DNA from 3 places in the Acidovorax sp. NN32 genome. Region 3 is predicted to be linked to each of the others. Evidence: predicted binding sites of a transcription regulator. Region 3 holds the regulator's gene; each other region holds the start of a gene.
The links. The regulator FNR, encoded in region 3, switches genes on or off when oxygen is low (the NO sensors DNR and NnrR bind a similar motif). The targets are predictions, from matches to a motif close to TTGATNNNNATCAA.
Positions count from the first base shown of each region.

Region 1: ACT89O_RS22145 (TraR/DksA family transcriptional regulator) is a predicted target of FNR. The motif match lies at 1,400-1,413, and genes of this name have one in related genera.
Region 2: ACT89O_RS11875 (universal stress protein) is a predicted target of FNR. The motif match lies at 1,723-1,736, and genes of this name have one in related genera.

Region 1 is NZ_CP199679.1:4,799,030-4,804,947, reverse strand. It holds gene ACT89O_RS22160 (MarC family protein) at 1-58, opposite strand, end outside; gene ACT89O_RS22155 (VOC family protein) at 55-468, opposite strand; gene ACT89O_RS22150 (hypothetical protein) at 521-895, opposite strand; gene ACT89O_RS22145 (TraR/DksA family transcriptional regulator) at 967-1,338, opposite strand; gene ACT89O_RS22140 (glutathione S-transferase) at 1,457-2,104, opposite strand; gene ACT89O_RS22135 (DUF2946 family protein) at 2,227-2,592, shown strand; gene ACT89O_RS22130 (TonB-dependent receptor) at 2,673-4,988, shown strand; gene ACT89O_RS22125 (YcnI family copper-binding membrane protein) at 5,003-5,563, shown strand; gene ACT89O_RS22120 (copper chaperone PCu(A)C) at 5,653-5,918, shown strand, end outside.
Region 2 is NZ_CP199679.1:2,531,208-2,537,125, forward strand. It holds gene ACT89O_RS11860 (EAL domain-containing protein) at 1-36, shown strand, start outside; gene ACT89O_RS11865 (hypothetical protein) at 284-775, shown strand; gene ACT89O_RS11870 (2OG-Fe dioxygenase family protein) at 909-1,685, shown strand; gene ACT89O_RS11875 (universal stress protein) at 1,822-2,259, shown strand; gene ACT89O_RS11880 (tripartite tricarboxylate transporter substrate binding protein) at 2,450-3,433, opposite strand; gene bktB (beta-ketothiolase BktB) at 3,610-4,794, opposite strand; gene ACT89O_RS11890 (SDR family NAD(P)-dependent oxidoreductase) at 4,888-5,649, opposite strand; gene ACT89O_RS11895 (MarR family winged helix-turn-helix transcriptional regulator) at 5,689-5,918, opposite strand, start outside.
Region 3 is NZ_CP199679.1:2,057,766-2,063,683, reverse strand. It holds gene ACT89O_RS09560 (HD-GYP domain-containing protein) at 1-367, opposite strand, end outside; gene ACT89O_RS09555 (hypothetical protein) at 378-509, shown strand; gene ACT89O_RS09550 (sulfite exporter TauE/SafE family protein) at 588-1,346, opposite strand; gene hemN (oxygen-independent coproporphyrinogen III oxidase) at 1,352-2,734, opposite strand; gene fnr (fumarate/nitrate reduction transcriptional regulator Fnr) at 2,922-3,644, shown strand; gene ACT89O_RS09535 (hypothetical protein) at 3,713-4,006, opposite strand; gene ACT89O_RS09530 (FixH family protein) at 4,058-4,339, opposite strand; gene ccoG (cytochrome c oxidase accessory protein CcoG) at 4,413-5,858, opposite strand.

The sequences.
Region 1 (5,918 bases), 2.6 Mb from region 3:
CGAGCGGATCGGTGATCAGCAGGAGCAGGATGGTGGCGGACGCGAAGGTGTAGCTCACGATGCGTACACCGCGTCCAGTGAGCGAAAGCCCTTGATCTCGATCGGATTGCCGCTGGGGTCGTGGAAGAACATCGTCCACTGTTCGCCGGGCTGGCCTTCAAAGCGCACCTGCGGCTCCAGCACGAAGGCGGTGCCGGCGGCCTTCAGCCGTGCGGCCAGCGCATGCCAGTCGGGCAATTCCATGATGGCGCCAAAGTGCGGCATGGGTACCAGGTGGTCGCCCACATGGCCGGTGCGGGCACTGGCAAACGGGGTGCCCAAGTGCAACGAGATCTGGTGGCCAAAAAAATCGAAGTCCACCCAGGTATCGGTGCTTCGGCCTTCCTGGCAGCCCAGCACGCCGCCATAAAAGCGGCGCGCGGCATCCAGGTCGGTGACGTGAAAGGCGAGGTGAAAGAGGCTGCGCATCCCGCAAAGGATAGCAGCCAAGGCTGCGCTGCGGGCGCGGCCTGGAGGCCTGTCAGGCGACCGACGGGTCGGCGGCCATGTTGTCAAATTTCTTGAAATACTGGCGCGCCATGGCCACCAGTTGGGCGTCGGTCGGGTGGTCTGCAGCCACAGAGTCCACCACCACATCGGCCACCGCAGCATGGTGCTTAGCCGCCCAGTCGCGGAACTGGTTGCGTACCAGGCCCGGGCCAGCCAGCAGCACTTCACGCGTGTCGGCCAAGGCCTGGGCGACGTCGGCAAAGAAAGCGGTGAGGTCGTCGGCTTTGCCCTGGTGCTTGTGGTGGCTGCGGGACTTGATGCGCTGGGCCTCGGCATGCTCGCGGTCGAACATCACCACGTGGGCTTCGGACTGGTCCATCCAGACTACTGCGTGAAAAGTGCTCATGAATCGGCTTTCTTGAAGTGACGAAAAAAACGGGGAAAGAAGGGAAAAGGGGCCTGAATGCGTGAGCGAACTCACGCAGCACGGCGGTGTTGCTCGGCCTTTTCCTGGCAATGCACGCAGCGTGCGGCCTCGGGGGTGGCGTGCAGGCGTGCGGCGGTGATGTGGGTGCCACAGTCTGTGCATTCGCCGTACGTACCCGCTTCAATGCGGGCCAAAGCGGCTTCCACGGCGGCCAGGTGGGTGGTTTCGCGCTCGTCCAGCGCAAACTCCAGTTCACGCTCGGTGGCGAGCTGGGCACGCGGGTCCTCGGGCTGACCAAAGTGGTCGGCAGCGGCCTCGGCGCGGCCGATGACGCCCCCGCGCTGCGCGGCCAACTGGGCCAGCAGCTCGGATTGCTGGGCCAGCAATTGTTGGCGGAATGGGGCGGCCTGGGTCTTGTCCATGCGGTGTCTCCTCAAGGGTGATCGGATACCTGCATGGTGCGCTTGTGCGCGATGACCTCGGTTGACCAAGGTCAAGGGATGAAGACCCAGCGCCTGGGGGCGGGTTTAGAACAGGGTCTTAGCGCTTGGGCGGCCGCGCCAGCATTTCAGCGGTGTTGGTCTTGCGATCGGCGTTCACGCGCTGCACGTGGGGGCGCTCTGCCATGCGCGTGAGGTACTCGCGCACAGGCAGATCGGCCAGGTAGTCGCGGCCGTAGATGATCTTGGTGGCCGAGCTGACCAGCGGCAGGTGCACGATGGCGGCGCAGTCGGCCAGGGTGAAGGCGTCGCCGCCCACGTAGGGGCTGAACTTCGCAAGCTGACCGAAGGCGGCAATGTTTTTCTCAAGCTGCGCTCCCACTTTTTCCTTGGCGGTGTCGCTCACGGTTCCGCCAAAAAACGCCTGGGGATACAGGTTGCGAGCCACCAGCTCCAGATGCAACTCCAGAAAGGTGATCAGCTCGCGCACCTTGGCGGCCTGGTAGGGGTTGGCGGGGATCAGCGCTGGCTGTGGGTGGGCTGCCTCGATGTAGTCCGCCATCACGGCCGATTCGCACAGCGGCCCCTCGGGCGTGCGCAGGTAGGGCACCTTGCCCAGCGGGCTGGCGCTGCGGTCGGTCTCGCCCACCCAGGCCAGTTCTTCGGTGAAGGGCAGGCCCTTTTCGAGCAAGGCGAGTTTGATCTTGTTGTAGTAGTTGCTGGCCGAAAAGCCGCAGAGTGTGAGCATGGTGGCGTCTCCGTTGTGGTGGTGAATGCAGCACGCATCCTAGGTGGGGGCGGGGGCGCAGTCCGTCGCGCAGATGACCCCGGTCAAGGGGTGCGCACCCAGGCCCCCTACAATTCGCACCCATGCCCTCCCTGCAAACCATTCGCAGCCTTCGCTGGCTCGCCCGCCTTGTGCTGGCGTGGTTTGTGTTGTCCATCGGCGTGGCGGTAGCGTCGCCGCTGGTCAATCCGCAGGCGATGGAACTGATCTGTTCGGGCTCGGGCGCCATCAAGCTGCTGGTCAAGACCGATGACGGCGCCAAGGAGATGTCCAGCCACACGCTGGACTGCCCCCTGTGCGCGCATGTCGGCGCTCCGCCTCCCGTGTCGCAGGCCCAGCTGCCTGTGGTCCACCCCCTGGCGCATGCCCTGCGCCCCATTCCTGCCGCTCACATTGCTGCGCGCACCGCCGCGCCGCTGCCGCCGCGTGGGCCCCCCGCCTTCTCCTGAAATTGCTATATTTTTAATAGCTGTTTGCGCTTGATGGATAAGCGCTGGCAGCCTATTTGGCTCGAAATTCAGGAGTTCCCATGCGCAAAAGTCGCATGGCGCTGGCCGTGGCCAGTGCCTTTCCCCTCGCACTCTGCGTGGGCGTTTCCGCGTTGGCCCAGACCGCCGACAGCACTGGCAACAGCAATGCCCCCGTCAAGGAACTGGGCGTGGTCACCATCAGCGGCGGCCAGCCCACCTCGCTGCCCACGCAGATTCCCACCACCATCGAGGGCGTGACGCGCGAGCAGATCGAGCATTCGATCAACGCCACCGACAGCGAAGACGCCCTCAAGTACCTGCCCAGCCTGCTGGTGCGCAAGCGCTACATCGGCGACTACAACCACGCCGTGCTATCCACGCGCGCCTCGGGCACGGGCAACCCGGCACGCTCCATGGTGTTTGCCGACGGCATTCTGCTGAGCAATTACCTCGGCAACGGCCCCACCAACGCGCCGCGCTGGATGCTGGTCACGCCCGAGGAGATCGAGCGCGTGGACGTGCTCTACGGCCCGTTTTCGGCCGCCTACGCAGGCAACTCGGTGGGCGCGGTGGTGGATTACGTCACGCGCATGCCGACGAAGTTTGAAGCCCACGGTCAGGTCAGCTACCAGCACCAGCCCTTTGACCTCTACAACACCAATGCCACTTACGCGGGCAAGCAGGTCAGCGCGTCCGTCGGCAACAAGAACGGCGACTGGTCCTGGTTCCTCAACTTCAACAAGACCGACAGCGAGGGCCAGCCGCTCACCTTCCCCACGCGCCTTGTGTCTGCAGGCGCCGTGGGCAATGCAGGCACGCCGGTGACGGGCGCGGTGCTGGGCAACAACCGCAGCAACCAGCCTTGGTACCTGCTGGGCACTGCCACCCAGTACCACACGCAGCAAGACCACATCAAGGCCAAGATCGCCTACGACTTCTCGCCCACCGTGCGCGCCGCCTACACCTTTGGCTGGTGGCACAACGCATCCGAGGGGCGGCCCACCAGCTACCTGCGCGACGCCAACGGCAATGCGGTGTACGGCGGCACGGTCAACATCAATGGCCGCTCGTTTGCGCTCGCGCCTACGGACTTCAATGTGTCCAACGAAGACCTCACGCATTTCATGCACGGCCTGTCGCTCAAGAGCCGCACGCAGGGCGTGTTTGACTGGGAAGTGGCCGCCAGCCTGTACGACTACCAGACCGACACCCTGCGCGCTGCCACCGTCGCGCTGCCTGCAGCGCTCAACGGCGGGGCAGGGCGCATCGTCAACAACAAGGGCACGGGCTGGAACACGCTGGCCGCCAAAGGCACCTGGCGGCCCGATGGGGTGCAGGGCGCGCACATCGTGGACTTTGGCCTGCAGCGCGACAGCTACCAGCTGCGCACCGTGGAGAACGCCACGACGAACTGGATCAGCGGTGATGCAGGCGCCCGCAACCAGGCCTTCAACGGCGACACCCAGCTCATTGGCTTGTGGGCGCAAGACACCTGGAAGATTGCGCCGAAGTGGAAGGCCGTTCTGGGCGCCCGCGCCGAGCGCTGGAGCGCCAGCAACGGCCAGACCGGCAATGCCACCACCACCGTGAGCCACCCCGAGCGCAACGAAACCTACTTCTCGCCCAAGGCTGCGGTGGCTTACCAGGCCAACGACCTGTGGGTGCTCAAGGCCTCCACTGGCCGCGCGGTGCGCATGCCCACCGTGGCCGAGCTGTACCAGGGCGGCATCAGCGGCAGCGGCACGCTCATCAACAACGACCCGAACCTGAAGCCTGAAAAAAGCTGGACCACCGAGCTGACCGCCGAGCGCGACATGGGCAACGGTTTGCTGCGCCTCACAGCGTTCTTTGAGCGCACGAAAGACGCGTTGTATTCCCAGACCAATGTGCTCGTCACACCCAACGTGACCAACGTGCAGAACGTGGACGCCATCCTCACCAAGGGCTTGGAACTGTCGTACCAGGCAACCAATGTCTTCATGCGCGGGCTGGAGCTGGGCAGCAGCCTGACCTGGACGGACTCCAAGATCACTCGCAACGACAAGTTCCCCGCCAGCGTGGGCAAGTGGCAGCCGCGCATCCCCGAGTGGCGCGCCAGCGCCGTGGCCACGTACCGGCCGGATGACAAGTGGTCGTACACCCTGGGCGCGCGCTACAGCGGCAGGCAGTACAGCACGCTGGATAACACCGACGTGAACGGTTTTGCCTACCAGGGCGCCAGCCGCTACTTCACCACTGACGTGCGCGTGCGCTACCAGATCACCAAGCAGGTCAGCGCGGCCGTGGGCATCGACAACCTGAACAACTACCAGTTCTGGAACTTCCACCCCTACCCGCAGCGCACTTACCTCGCTGAGCTCAAGGTCAGTCTCTGAAAGGAATACATCCCATGTCTCTGAATACTATGAAAAAGATAGCTTTAATCGCTTTGCTGTCAGGCGCAGGAGGCCTTTTTGGCTCTGCATCCGCCCATGTGGTGCTCGAATACCAGGTCGCCCCGGCGGGCGCAGGCTACAAGGCCACATTCAAGGTGGGCCACGGCTGCGGTGCGTCGCCCACGCGGCAGATCGCGGTGGACATCCCGGCGGGCATGCGTGGCGCGCGCCCCATGCCCAAGCCGGGCTGGACGCTCGATGTACAGCGCGAAAAGCTCGCTCAGCCCTATACCAGCCACGGCCGCAGCATCACCGAAGACGTGGTGCGTGTGACCTGGACGGCGAAGACGCCGGACGACATGCTGCAAAGCGCGCACTACGATGAGTTCGCGCTCGTGGCCCAGGCGCCCGAGCAGGCCGGCACCGTGTACTGGCCTGTGCGCCAGGTGTGTGCGGAAGGCAAAAACGACTGGACCGAGGTGCCCAAGGCGGGCCAAAAACTCTCGGACCTGAAGTCCCCCGCTGCAGCGCTGGAGATTCTGCCCACGGGCGGCGCCGCTGCCCACCATCATTGATAGTCCGGCCCACGGCCTGTACTCCCTTTCCCGTCCCTCTTCCCTTCTTCGCTTCTTCTCGTTCTCTCACTCACCGAAAGGCATCCATCATGAAAAAACTGCTTCACACCGCCGCCCTGGTTTCCACTCTAGCCGCTGTACTCGCCAGCGCCCCCGCATGGGCACAGACCGCCGCTGTCAAAGTCGAAGGTGCTTGGGCGCGCGCCAGCGTGCAGGGCCAGAAGGCCACCGGTGCGTTCATGCGCCTCACCGCCCAGGACGGCGCCCGCCTGGTGCGCGCCGAGTCGCCCGCTGCGGGCATCACCGAAGTGCACGAGATGAAGATGGAAGGCGACATCATGAAGATGCGCGCCGT
Region 2 (5,918 bases), 470 kb from region 3:
GCACTGCGGGAGGCGCCGGCAGGGGCGGTGGTGTAGGGCCGTCTGTTGTTGGAGGGTGCTTCTGTTTTGATAGCTGCTAGCGCTTGATAGGTAAGCGCTAGAAGCAAATTTTGCTTGTAAAATTGACCGCTGCGAGGCCGGCAAGGGGTTCTGTCGCCATTTCCTTACATCCTGTGCACCTTGCGCGGTGTAGGGTGTGGCAGGCCTTGTTACAAACCAGGGCCAGCCTACCGCAGCCGCCCAACGGGTGGCGGCTCCGGGTGGCAAAAACAAGGAGTCCCCCATGAAAAACACCACCATGACCACGATGCACTCACTCCGTCTTCTCCTGTCTGGCGCGATGGCCGCGCTGCTGCTGGCAGCCGCTGGCGGCGCCCACGCGCAGGCCTATGTCAACGCCACCGTGGGCGGCGAACTGGCGCCCGGCGTGTACGGCCGCATCAACATCGGCAATGCGCCACCACCGCCGCTGATCTACGCCGAGCCGGTCATCATCCACCGCCCGGCGGTGGTGGTGCCACGGGCACCCATCTACCTGTATGTGCCGCCCGGCCATGCCAAGAACTGGGGCAAACACTGTGGCCGCTACAACGCCTGCAACCAGCCGGTGTATTTTGTGCAGGAGCCACCACCACGCCGTGGCCCTCCACCCCGTGCCCACGGCCGCGATGACCGCCGCTGGGACGACGACCAACGCCACGGTGGCAAGCACGACCGTGACCAGGACCGGGGGCGCGGCCATGGCAACGGCAAGGGCCACGGCAACCGCGATTGATGGCTAACGGCTAACGACTGAGGGGGAAGGCCGATCGCAGCACTGCGGGGTGCCAAGCAGGTGCAGGCCCTGCCGCACCTTGCTTGAGCCACCGCAGAAGACCTGCGGCGCCAGCGGTTAAGCTCGGGCTTCTATGGCCCAAGTCACTTTTTCTCCTCCGTTCACGGCTCCCTCCGATGTGGCGAGCCAGCTCCGCAAGGCGGGCTACGCCGTTTTGTCGCCTGCCGATGTGGCCCGCTGGGTGGGCTGCGATCTTTCGTCGCTGATGGCCCTGAATGGCGACTGGGCGGCGTTGCCGCCCGATGATTTTCTGAAGGACGGTGGCCGCTACCGGCGCCGCCGCCATGCGTGTTTTGTGGTGCAGGGCGGGCAACTGCAGCAGGCACCGCACCGGGCGCACTGGCAACCTGTGGAATACAACGCGCTGCATGGCGGCATGGAGCGCTGGTTTGCGCCCATGGAGGCTGCCACCGTGGCCCAGCCGGTGTGGCAGCAGCTGCTGGCTGCGCTGGCCGGGGTGTCCGATGCCGTGTTTGCTCCGTCCGAGGCGCCCGTGCCCTGGTTCATCGAGGCGCACCAGTTCCGCATCGACACCACCGACGGCATTGGCCGGCCCACGCCCGAGGGGGCGCACCGCGATGGCGTGGACCTGGTGGCCGTCTTCCTGGTGGGGCGCGAGGGCGTCAAGGGCGGCGAGACGCGCGTGTTCGAGGCCGCAGGCCCGAGCGGCCAGCGCTTTACGCTGACCGAGCCGTGGTCTTTGCTGCTGCTGGACGATGCCCGCATGATCCACGAGTCCACCCCCATTCAGCCGTTGGCCGAAGGCGGGTACCGCGACACCCTGGTGGTCACCTGCCGCCGAGGCAACTTTCAGGGGGCGGACGTGGTGGGGCAGACCCCGGCAGCCTGAACACAAGCGCCTGCAGCAGCGCATGTGTGAAGCCGATTTGATGCGAATCAAGATGCGGGGTATGGTGGCGGTTCACACTCTGGTTCAAGAAGTCGGGCCACAAGCTTGACTCACCCATCAACCCAAGGAGAGCACCATGTTCAAGCACATTCTGGTTCCAGTCGATGGTTCCAACACCTCGATGCTGGCCGTGTCCAAGGCGGCCGGGCTGGCCAAGACCTTTGGCAGCGCCGTGACGGCGGTCTATGTGGTAGACCCCTATCCCTTCACCGGCGTGGGGGCCGATTTTGCGTATGGCCAGGCGCAGTACATCAATGCCGCTACCTCCGAAGCCAACGCGGCCCTGGAAGCCACGCGCAAAGCCATGGCCGAAGCCGGTGTGGCTGTGACCACCGTGGTGGGCGAAGGCCATGCCGTGCACGACGGCATCCTGCGCGCGCTGGAGAGCACAGGCGCCGACCTCATCGTGATGGGTTCCCACGGTCGGCGCGGCCTTGAAAAGCTGGTGCTGGGCAGCGTCACGCAGCGCGTGCTGGGTGTAGTGCACATCCCCGTGCTGGTGGTGCGCGACTGAGGGCGTTGCTCCTTAAAAAAACGGCTCCTTACGGGGCCGTTTTTCATGGCAGTTCTCGATAACGCTGCGCATCCGCTTCCCACAGCTCGCGGAACAGGCGCGCCTCCCACCAGTGCACCCGTGGATCTGGCTCCGCCAGGCCACCGGGTGCGTCCCCCTTCAGGGGGAAGGCGCGAAGCGCCTCAGGGGGTCACTCAATCTTTGCGCCGGAGGCTTCCACGATGCCCTTCCACTTGGCGTAGTCGGTCTTGAGCAGGGTGCCAAACTGTGCGGGCGACATGGCTTCGGGCTCGGCGCCCTGGGCCTGGATGGCGGCCTTCATGTCGGGCGTGGCCAGCAGCTTGTTGATTTCAGCGTTCACGGTGGTCACCACGGCGGCGGGTGTACCGGCTGGGGCAAACACGCCGTACCAGGTGCTCACATCAAAGTCCTTGAAGCCCGACTCGGCCACGGTGGGCACTTCGGGCAGCGACGAGCTGCGCTTGGCCGACGTGACGGCCAGCGGACGCAGCTTGCCTGCCTTGATCTGGCCCATGGCAGAGGGCAGGGACGAGACCAGCAGGTCCACGTTGCCCGCCAGCGCATCCATCAACGCGGGGTTCGATCCTTTGTACGGGATGTGGCTCAGCTTGACGCCTGCGGCCTTCTCGAACAGGTCACCTGCCAGGTGGATGGAGGTGCCGTTGCCGGGCGAGCCATAGGTGATGGTGCCGGGCGAGGCCTTGGCGGCGGCCACCACGTCGGCCAGCGTTTTGTACTTGGAGTTGACGCTGGTGGCGATGACCACGGGCGTGTAGGCCACGTGGGCGATGGCGGTCAGGTCCTTGGTGGGGTCCCAGGGCAGGTTTTTGTACAGCCAGGGGCCAATCACGAGGTTGTCCTTCTGGCCCATCACCAGGTCATAGCCCGTGGGCGCGGCCTTGACAGCTTCGCCAATGCCGATGGTGCCGCCCGCGCCGGCCTTGTTGTCGGCCACCACGGTCCACTTGGCGCTTTCGGTGAGCTTGGTGGCCACCAGGCGCGAGAGGATGTCGGTGCCGCCGCCGGGCGGGAAGGGCACGATCAGGCGGATGGGCTTGGTGGGGTAGGCCGCAGCCGGTGCGGGTGCCTGGGCGTGCGCGGTGGTGCCCACGGCAAAAGCGATCGCAGTGAAGGAAAGCAGGGTGCGAATCATGGTGTGGTTTGTCTCCGTCGGTTCATGGAATGTGCAGGCGGTGGCTGGGCACACGCCACCTGGCTGATCTGGGTCAGCGGGCGCCAATGATCGCTGATGACCGGAGGCGCCCGCCTTGCCAATGGCAGGTGGCAGCATCGCGGGTGGCGATGGCAGTGTTCCCACCCGCAGGGAGGTCAGATGCGTTCAAAAATCGCTGCAATGCCCTGACCACCGCCGATGCACATCGTCACCAGCGCGTAGCGGCCCTGGATGCGTTGCAGCTCGTGGATGGCCTTCACGGTGATGAGCGCGCCGGTCGCGCCAATGGGGTGGCCCAGCGAAATACCCGAGCCATTGGGGTTGACCTTGGCAGGGTCCAGGCCCAGGTCCTTGGTCACTGCGCAGGCCTGGGCGGCAAAGGCTTCGTTGGCTTCGATCACGTCCAGGTCGTTGACGGTGAGGCCCGCCTTTTTCAGCGCCAGCTGCGTGGCAGGCACGGGGCCGATGCCCATGTACTTGGGGTCCACGCCTGCGTGGGCGTAGGCCACCAGGCGTGCCAGGGGCTTGGCGCCGCGGGCCTTGGCGGCACCGGCTTCCATCAGCACCACGGCGGCGGCAGCGTCGTTGATGCCCGAGGCGTTGCCGGCCGTCACCGTGCCGTTTTCCTTGATGAACACGGGCTTGAGCTTGGCCAGGTCGTCCATCGTGGCGCCGGGGCGGAAGTGCTCGTCGGTGGCGTACAACACGTCGCCCTTCTTGCTCTTGAGCGTGACGGGGACGATCTGGTCTTTGAACACGCCGTTTTGCGTGGCGCGTTCGGCGCGGTTGTGGCTTTCCACCGCCAGCTTGTCCTGGTCTTCACGCGTGATGCCCCATTTGGCGGCAATGTTCTCGGCCGTCACACCCATGTGGATGTTGTGGAAGGGGTCGTGCAGAGCGCCGATCATCATGTCCACCATCTTGGTGTCGCCCATGCGGGCGCCCCAGCGCATGTTCAGGCTGGCAAAGGGCACGCGGCTCATGTTTTCAGCGCCGGCGCCAATCGCCACGTCGGTGTCGCCCAGCAGGATGGACTGGCTGGCATTGACGATGGCCTGCAGGCCCGAGCCACACAGGCGGTTCACGTTGAAAGCAGGCGTGCCTTCGCCGCAGCCACCGTTGATGGCGGCCACGCGCGACAGGTACATGTCCTTGGGTTCGGTGTTGACCACATGGCCAAACACCACGTGGCCCACGTCCTTGCCTTCCACGTTGGCACGTGCAAGCGATTCGCGCACCACGAGTGCGCCCAGTTCGGTGGGAGGCACGTCCTTCAGGCTGCCACCAAAGGTGCCAATGGCGGTGCGCACTGCGCTGACGACGACGACTTCACGGGTCATGGGGAGGTCCTTTCAGATGAATTTGAGGCTAAATTGGCCGCTAGCGCTTGTCCAGAAAGCGCTAGCAGCTATAAAAACAGGAGTTTCGGGGCTTTAGGCATCTCTGACATCGGCCACCGGGTTGGTGCCAAAGTCTGCGCGCTCCAGCCAGGCGAGCACGCGGATAGCGGCGTCGGTGGGCGATGTGAGTTGGCCACCCGTCTTGAGGTTGGCGAAATTCTGGCGGTCCGGGAATGCGGCCGGGTCGGCGCCGCGCAGCTGGACCTGCATGTCGGTGTCGATCACACCAGGCGCCAGCGAGCATACCTTGGCACCGTGGGGCTTGAGGGCCTCGTCCAGCGCCACGCAGCGCGTGAAGTGGTCCATGCCGGCCTTGGCCGCGCAGTAGGCGGCCTGCGAGGCCATGGCCCGGCGGCCCAGGCCCGAGGAGATGTTGAGCACCTTGCGGGGCACCGTCCAGCTGTCCGTTGCACCCAGGAAGGCGGCGGTCAGTTGCATGGGAGCCTCCAGCCCCACACGCAGGGCGGTGGCCAGGTCGTCCACATTGCTGTGTGACAGCGGTGCAATCTGCGGAATCATGCCCGCGTTGTTGATCAGCGTGGCGCTGGCAAATGCCTGAGGGCCTTGCGCCTGCAGCCAAGCCTGCAGCTTGTGGGCGGCCTGTTCGCCCTGCGACAGGTCTTGCTGCCACTGTTCGATGGTGACGCCTGCCGCTTTCGCTTCGATGGCCAGGTCGGCGTTGGTGCTGCGCGCGATGCAGACGAGAGTGTTGCCGCTCTTCAAAAGCTGCTGGGCCATGGCCAGGCCCATGCCGCGCGATGCGCCGGTGAGGATGGTGAGGTGGTTTTGGGGCATCCCGCCATGTTACTGCGCAGTACCCATGGCCGGGGGTAATTACTGCCCTGTGGGCGACTCAAGCGCCGCCAGCAGCAGTGCCAGCCGGGCGTCAAGTGCCGCGAGGTCGGCGGCCTTCAGTGGCGCCAGGATGCGGTGCTCGTTGGCCACATGGGCTTCCACGGCGCGGTCGATCAGTGCCAACCCCTCGGGTGTGAGCTGCACCAGCGAGCTGCGCGCGTCGTCGGGGTTGGGCAGGCGGGTGATCCAGCCCTGGGCTTCGAGCTTGC
Region 3 (5,918 bases):
TGGCCTCCCCAAACCGCTGATTGCAGGCCGCCAGCGTCCGGTTCTGGGCCTCCAGCAATTCACGCCTGCGCTGCGCCTCTGGGTCCACCGTGGCAGTAGCTGTCGCAGCCTCAGGAGCACTCGAAGACGATGCCTTCATTTCCGGCACGCTCCAGGCTGCAGGCACGAGTTCCCTCAGTTCTGGATCGCTCTTTTTGGGAAAGTACCGCACCTCGGTGAGCCCCAGCTCACGCAAGGTGGCAATCTGCTCCGCTGCCGCCACACGAAAGCTGCTCACCGGGAACGGATGGTGCAACCAACCCACGTCGAGCTGGATGTACATGCCGACACGCAGTTGGCTGATGTCGATGAGGATGGAGGAGTTCACTTCAAGGCGTGTGAAACATGGCGACGTCAATGCCACCAATAGTTACACAGATTATCGCCAGATCGAGGGTCTTGTCGAAGGAGTGCGCCTGCGCCGCAGCGGCACGGCAACACTTGCCTTTCTCACCAAGGGCAAGCGTTGATCACCCTTGTATAGACATGGATTTACGAGGCCTCCCGAACCCCGTCGCACCGCAGCTTGCGAATCGGGGAACTGCTGGCTAGCGGCACCACAACGACGGTTTGTAGATCAGGTCCATCCAGAGTGCCCAGCTGGCCACTGCGCACAGCAAACCTCCTGCGATGCGCGTTCCCCAGTCCGCACGTTTCGCATTGACCCCTGCTTTCAGCCGAATCCACACCAAGGGCCCACCCACCAGCCACACACCACTGCCCAGGCCAAAAAGCGCCATGCTGAGCGCCCCTTCCAGAGGCCCTCCGCTCAGCGCAGCCACGAGCAGCGCGGAATAGAGCAGGCCACAGGGCATCAAGGCCCAAAGCCCACCAGCAACCAGAACCCCGCCTGGTGCACTGACCAGAGGCCGCACACGCGCCCATACGGTACGGCCCGCCTGCTCTACCCACAGGGGCTGGCGCGCCTGGATCACCATCATCAAACCCCACGCCATCACCGCAACATGCATCAGGGTCCACGCAGGGCGAAGTGCCACGGTTTGCTGGGTCAACCATGCCAGGCTGTCCATGGCCCATGCAGCCAAGCCACCCGCCACAGCGTACCCGGCCAAGCGGCCAGCATGAAAAGCGACGGCGCGCCGAATGACACCGCCACGGGGCACCCACTGCACTGTCTGCACCGTCGGGGGAGTTGCCTGTGGCTGCGCATCGCCACCGGCTGTGGACGCCATGCCCACACCGCCCTGCCCGATCAATGCCCCACAAGGCGCAGAACACATGACCAAACAATGGGACCCGCCAACGAGCCCCATCAGCAAGGCGGTTGAGGCGACCGTAGCAATCATGAGGATCAGATGATGCGCGAAAAACGGGCGCGGTTGCGGTCAGCCTGCAGGTAACGGTCAAAGACCATGGCAATGCCACGCACAAAGAACCAGCCCATGGCAGTGACCTCGACCCCATCGGGCCGCACCACCACAAGCCCCTGCTCGGCCATGGTTTCCAGTTGCGCCAGCTCCGCAGAGAAGTAGTGGCGAAAGTCGATCAACCACGCTTGCTCCATGGGCTCAAACAACAGCTCGCCTTGGCACATCAAGGCCATGATGACGGCGCGGCGCACAAGATCGTCGCGCGTCAGGGCCAACCCACGAACGACGGGCAGGCGCCCCTGATTCAGAAAATCGTAATACTCATCCAGGGTCTTGGCATTTTGGCTGTAGGTGGCTCCGACCCGGCCAATCGCAGACACCCCCAGGCCGATCAGGTCGCAATCAGGTTGCGTACTGTAGCCCTGGAAGTTGCGGTGCAGACGCCCCTGGCGCTTGGCGACTGCCAATGCATCCTCAGGCAATGCAAAGTGGTCCATGCCCACATACACGTACCCAGCATCCATGAAGGCGTCCAGCGAACGGGAGAGCATCGACACCTTGCCTGCAGCCGCTGGCAACTCGGCCGAAACAATACGGCGCTGAGGCTTGAAACGTTCTGGCAGATGGGCATACGCGTACAACGCGATACGGTCAGGCCGCAGCTGCGTAACCTGGGCCAGCGTGCGGTCAAACGACTCTGGCGTCTGCCGAGGCAGGCCGTAGATCAAATCCACATTGATGGATTCAAAACCCAGCGAACGTGCGGACTCCACCAGCGAAAACACCTGCTCGGCAGGCTGTATGCGGTGAACGGCCTTTTGAACCTCGGGATCGAAATCCTGCACCCCAAAGCTCAGTCGGTTGAACCCCAGTTCCGCCAGCACTGCAAGGCGGTCCGCATTGACGGTGCGAGGGTCCACCTCAATCGAATACTCCCCGCCCGGCGCCAACGAAAAGCTGCGTTTGAGCATGCCCATCAGCTCCCGCAAGCCCTCGTCCGATAGAAAAGTGGGCGTGCCACCACCCAGGTGAAGCTGACTCACCACCTGCCCCGTGCCGCAGTGTGCTGTGTGCAAGTCAATCTCGCGGCTCAAATACCGCAAATACACCTCTGCCCGATCATGGTGTTTGGTGATGATCTTGTTGCAGGCGCAGTAGTAACAAAGGGACTCGCAAAAGGGGATGTGCACGTACAAAGACAGCGGCAAGGCCTTCGTCATGGAGCCCAGCCTGCGCTGCTCCAAGGCAAGCGCGTAGTCGTCCTGCCCAAAGGCCTCGACGAAACGGTCAGCTGTTGGGTAAGAGGTATAACGGGGCCCTGGCACGTCGAAACGGCGCAGCAGCTCGGGCGAAACAGCGGTCATGGGCAAATTCCTTGCGTACACTTCGACTGTGCCGTAAGCTGCACTCCATGTCCTTGACCTGCATCAAGTGATGGGCCGGGACGAACAGCGACAATTTGATGCACATCAGTCGCCCACCCGCAACCAAAGGCCCAGCCTGTTAGGCATATGGGGCGATATGCTCAAACCTTACCCAGCCTCTGTGCCTATGAACCCGCTCACCATCAAAGTCGCCTGCTCCAACTGCAACCTGCGCGAGCTGTGCATGCCGGTGGGGCTGAGCGAGGAACAGCTGCAACGCATTGACGAGGTCGTTGCCGTTCGCCGCAAGATCAAACGCGGTGGAACCCTTTTCCGCAACGGCGAATCCTTCACCTCGCTCTATGCCATTCGAACCGGCTTCTTCAAAACATGTGTAGCCACCGAAGACGGGCGTGACCAGGTCACGGGTTTTCAGATGGCAGGCGAGATCATCGGCCTTGATGGCATCGTGAATGACCACCACACCTGCGATGCGGTGGCCCTGGAAGACGCGGAAGTCTGCGTCATGCCGTTTGACCGCATCGAAGAGCTGTCCCGCGAAGTCACCGCCTTGCAGCACCATGTGCACAAGATCATGAGCCGCGAGATTGTCCGCGAGCATGGCGTGATGCTGCTCTTGGGCAGCATGCGCGCTGAGGAGCGCCTGGCTGCGTTCCTGCTCAACCTGGTTCAGCGCCTGCACGCCCGGGGGTTCTCGCAGTCCGAGCTCGTGCTGCGCATGACCCGCGAAGAGATCGGTAGCTACCTGGGCCTCAAGCTCGAAACCGTGAGCCGCACCTTCTCCAAGTTTGTGGAAGAAGGCATTGTCGAGGTCAAGCAGCGCCATGTGCGCATCCTGGAGACCGAGGCCCTCAAGCGCATCGTGAACAACCAGCAAGCCTGCCACTGAACCTGCTGTGGTCTGCCATCCTGGCAGTCCTTACCACATTGACCTTAGCCAATAGGTGGCACTACCGCTCAAGGGCACGATGATGTCTTGCGGCAGTCATCGGGACGTTCGCCTTCGGGAACCGGGCAACGGTTAAGTTCAAACGGTGACATCGCCAGCAGCGTGGTCAACGCGCTGGATGCCATCGTGATCATCCAGAACGCAAAAAAGGCAAGCGTGTACACGCCCTGCCGTGACAATGCCAACGGCTGCCCAAACCAGTGCAGGTCTTGCGGATCCACCATCGCAAAAACCAGCATTTCCATCACACCGGCCATCAAAAAGGCCGGCCAGGCAATCCACATCACGCGTTGCATCCACATTGGTTTGTCTCCTGGTAAGGCCGTGCAGGCATGCCGCCCGGCCAGGTGGGTTCAGCGCGGCTGGTCCTGGACCGGGGTGGCAGCGTGGTTGCGGCCCTTCATGGCTGGCAACAGGCTTTTTTCTGGGGTGGCCAGTGTCTTGTTGATCTCGATGCCCTGGCGGTAATAATCTTCCGCGACTACAGGGTCGGGGCGCGATATCGCGAGCCACAGGGTCACAAACCCTGCAATGATCACGATCACGGGACCGGCGATGATCAGCCACACATGGCCAAACCTCCACCAGGGTGCAGCGGCAGAAGGGGCAGTGCCGAGGGCGGAACTGGATGGCATGGTGCTTACTCCTCAAAAATTATCTTGCTCAAAGCAAGACCCGCGAAGGTCTTGCACCCGGGCGCGCGCTGCGTTATCGCGGCACCAGAAACACGGATTTCTCGCTCACATGGGCGTCCGCGCTCAAAGCCTGGACATCGAACTGCACGGCATGTGATCCTGAAGGGGCTGATCCATAGGGTATCTGCAAACGGACGGCCACCCACCGGGACTCCGCCGCACCGATGTCCACCTCGGCATCAGAAGCGACTTCCAGCCCTTCAAGGCCACGCACACTGATGCGATAGCGCTGGGGGCCTTCAGTGGCGTTCATGATCTGCAGGCGGTAGATGTTCTCCAGCTTTCCACCCGCCACGATGCGCGACAGCGCCGCCCGATCACGCACCACATCCACCTTCAAGGGCGTGCGTGTGACAAGGCTGGCCATCATGCCTACGCACAGGGCCACCAGGACCGCGCTGTATATCAGCACACGCGGCCGCAGCACGCGGCGCAGGATCTGCGACTGACTCCACCGTTTGGCCACGCCGTTCTGCGTAGAAAACCGGATGAGCCCGCGCGGATACTGCATCTTGTCCATCACGGTATTGCAGGCGTCCACGCACAGGCCGCAGCCGATGCATTCGTACTGCAAGCCCTTGCGAATGTCGATGCCCACGGGGCACACCTGCACACACAGCGAGCAGTCAATGCAATCGCCCAACCCCTGGGCCTTGTAGTCGATGTTCTTCTTGCGCGGCCCACGCTGCTCACCGCGTTCTGGGTCGTAGGTAACGATCAGCGTGTCCTTGTCAAACATGGCGCTCTGAAAGCGCGCATAGGGACACATGTATTTGCACACCTGTTCGCGCATATAGCCGGCATTGCCATAGGTGGCAAAGCCATAGAACAGTACCCAGAAAATCTGCCAGCCACCCTGCACCGCCAGCAGCTCTGCCCCGAGTTCGCGGATGGGCACGAAATAGCCCACGAACGTGAACCCCGTCCACAACGCCACGGCAATCCAGATGACCTGCTTGAAAAACTTCTTGCGAACCTTCTCGAAGGTCCAGGGCCCATTGTCCAGCCGAAGCCGCGCACTGCGATCGCCTTCGATCTTGTGCTCGATCCACATGAACATTTCGGTGTAGACCGTTTGCGGGCACGCAAATCCACACCAAAGCCGCCCCGCCACTGCCGTAAACAGGAACAGCGACAACGCCGAGATGATGAGCAGGCCCGTAAGGTAAATGAAATCCTGGGGGTACAGAACCAGGCCGAAGATGTAGAACCGCCGAGCCCCCAGATCAAACAGCACCATCTGGCGCTGCCCCCATTCAAACCAGGGCAGCCCGTAGAAAACGATCTGCGTGAGAAACACCATCCCCCAGCGCCAACGCGCGAACAGGCCACTGATGGAACGCGGGTAGATCTTCTTTTGCGCTTCGTACAGGGAAACAATCTCGCCCTGTGATGAGGCATCGGACGCAACCGGCGCTATCGGGATGACCTTGCGAGCAGGCTCGCTGGGTGGGTTCATGATGGTATCGGTCCGTTTGCTTCGTGGTTCTCAGTTTGCGCTGCCCCCTGGAGCAGTGCC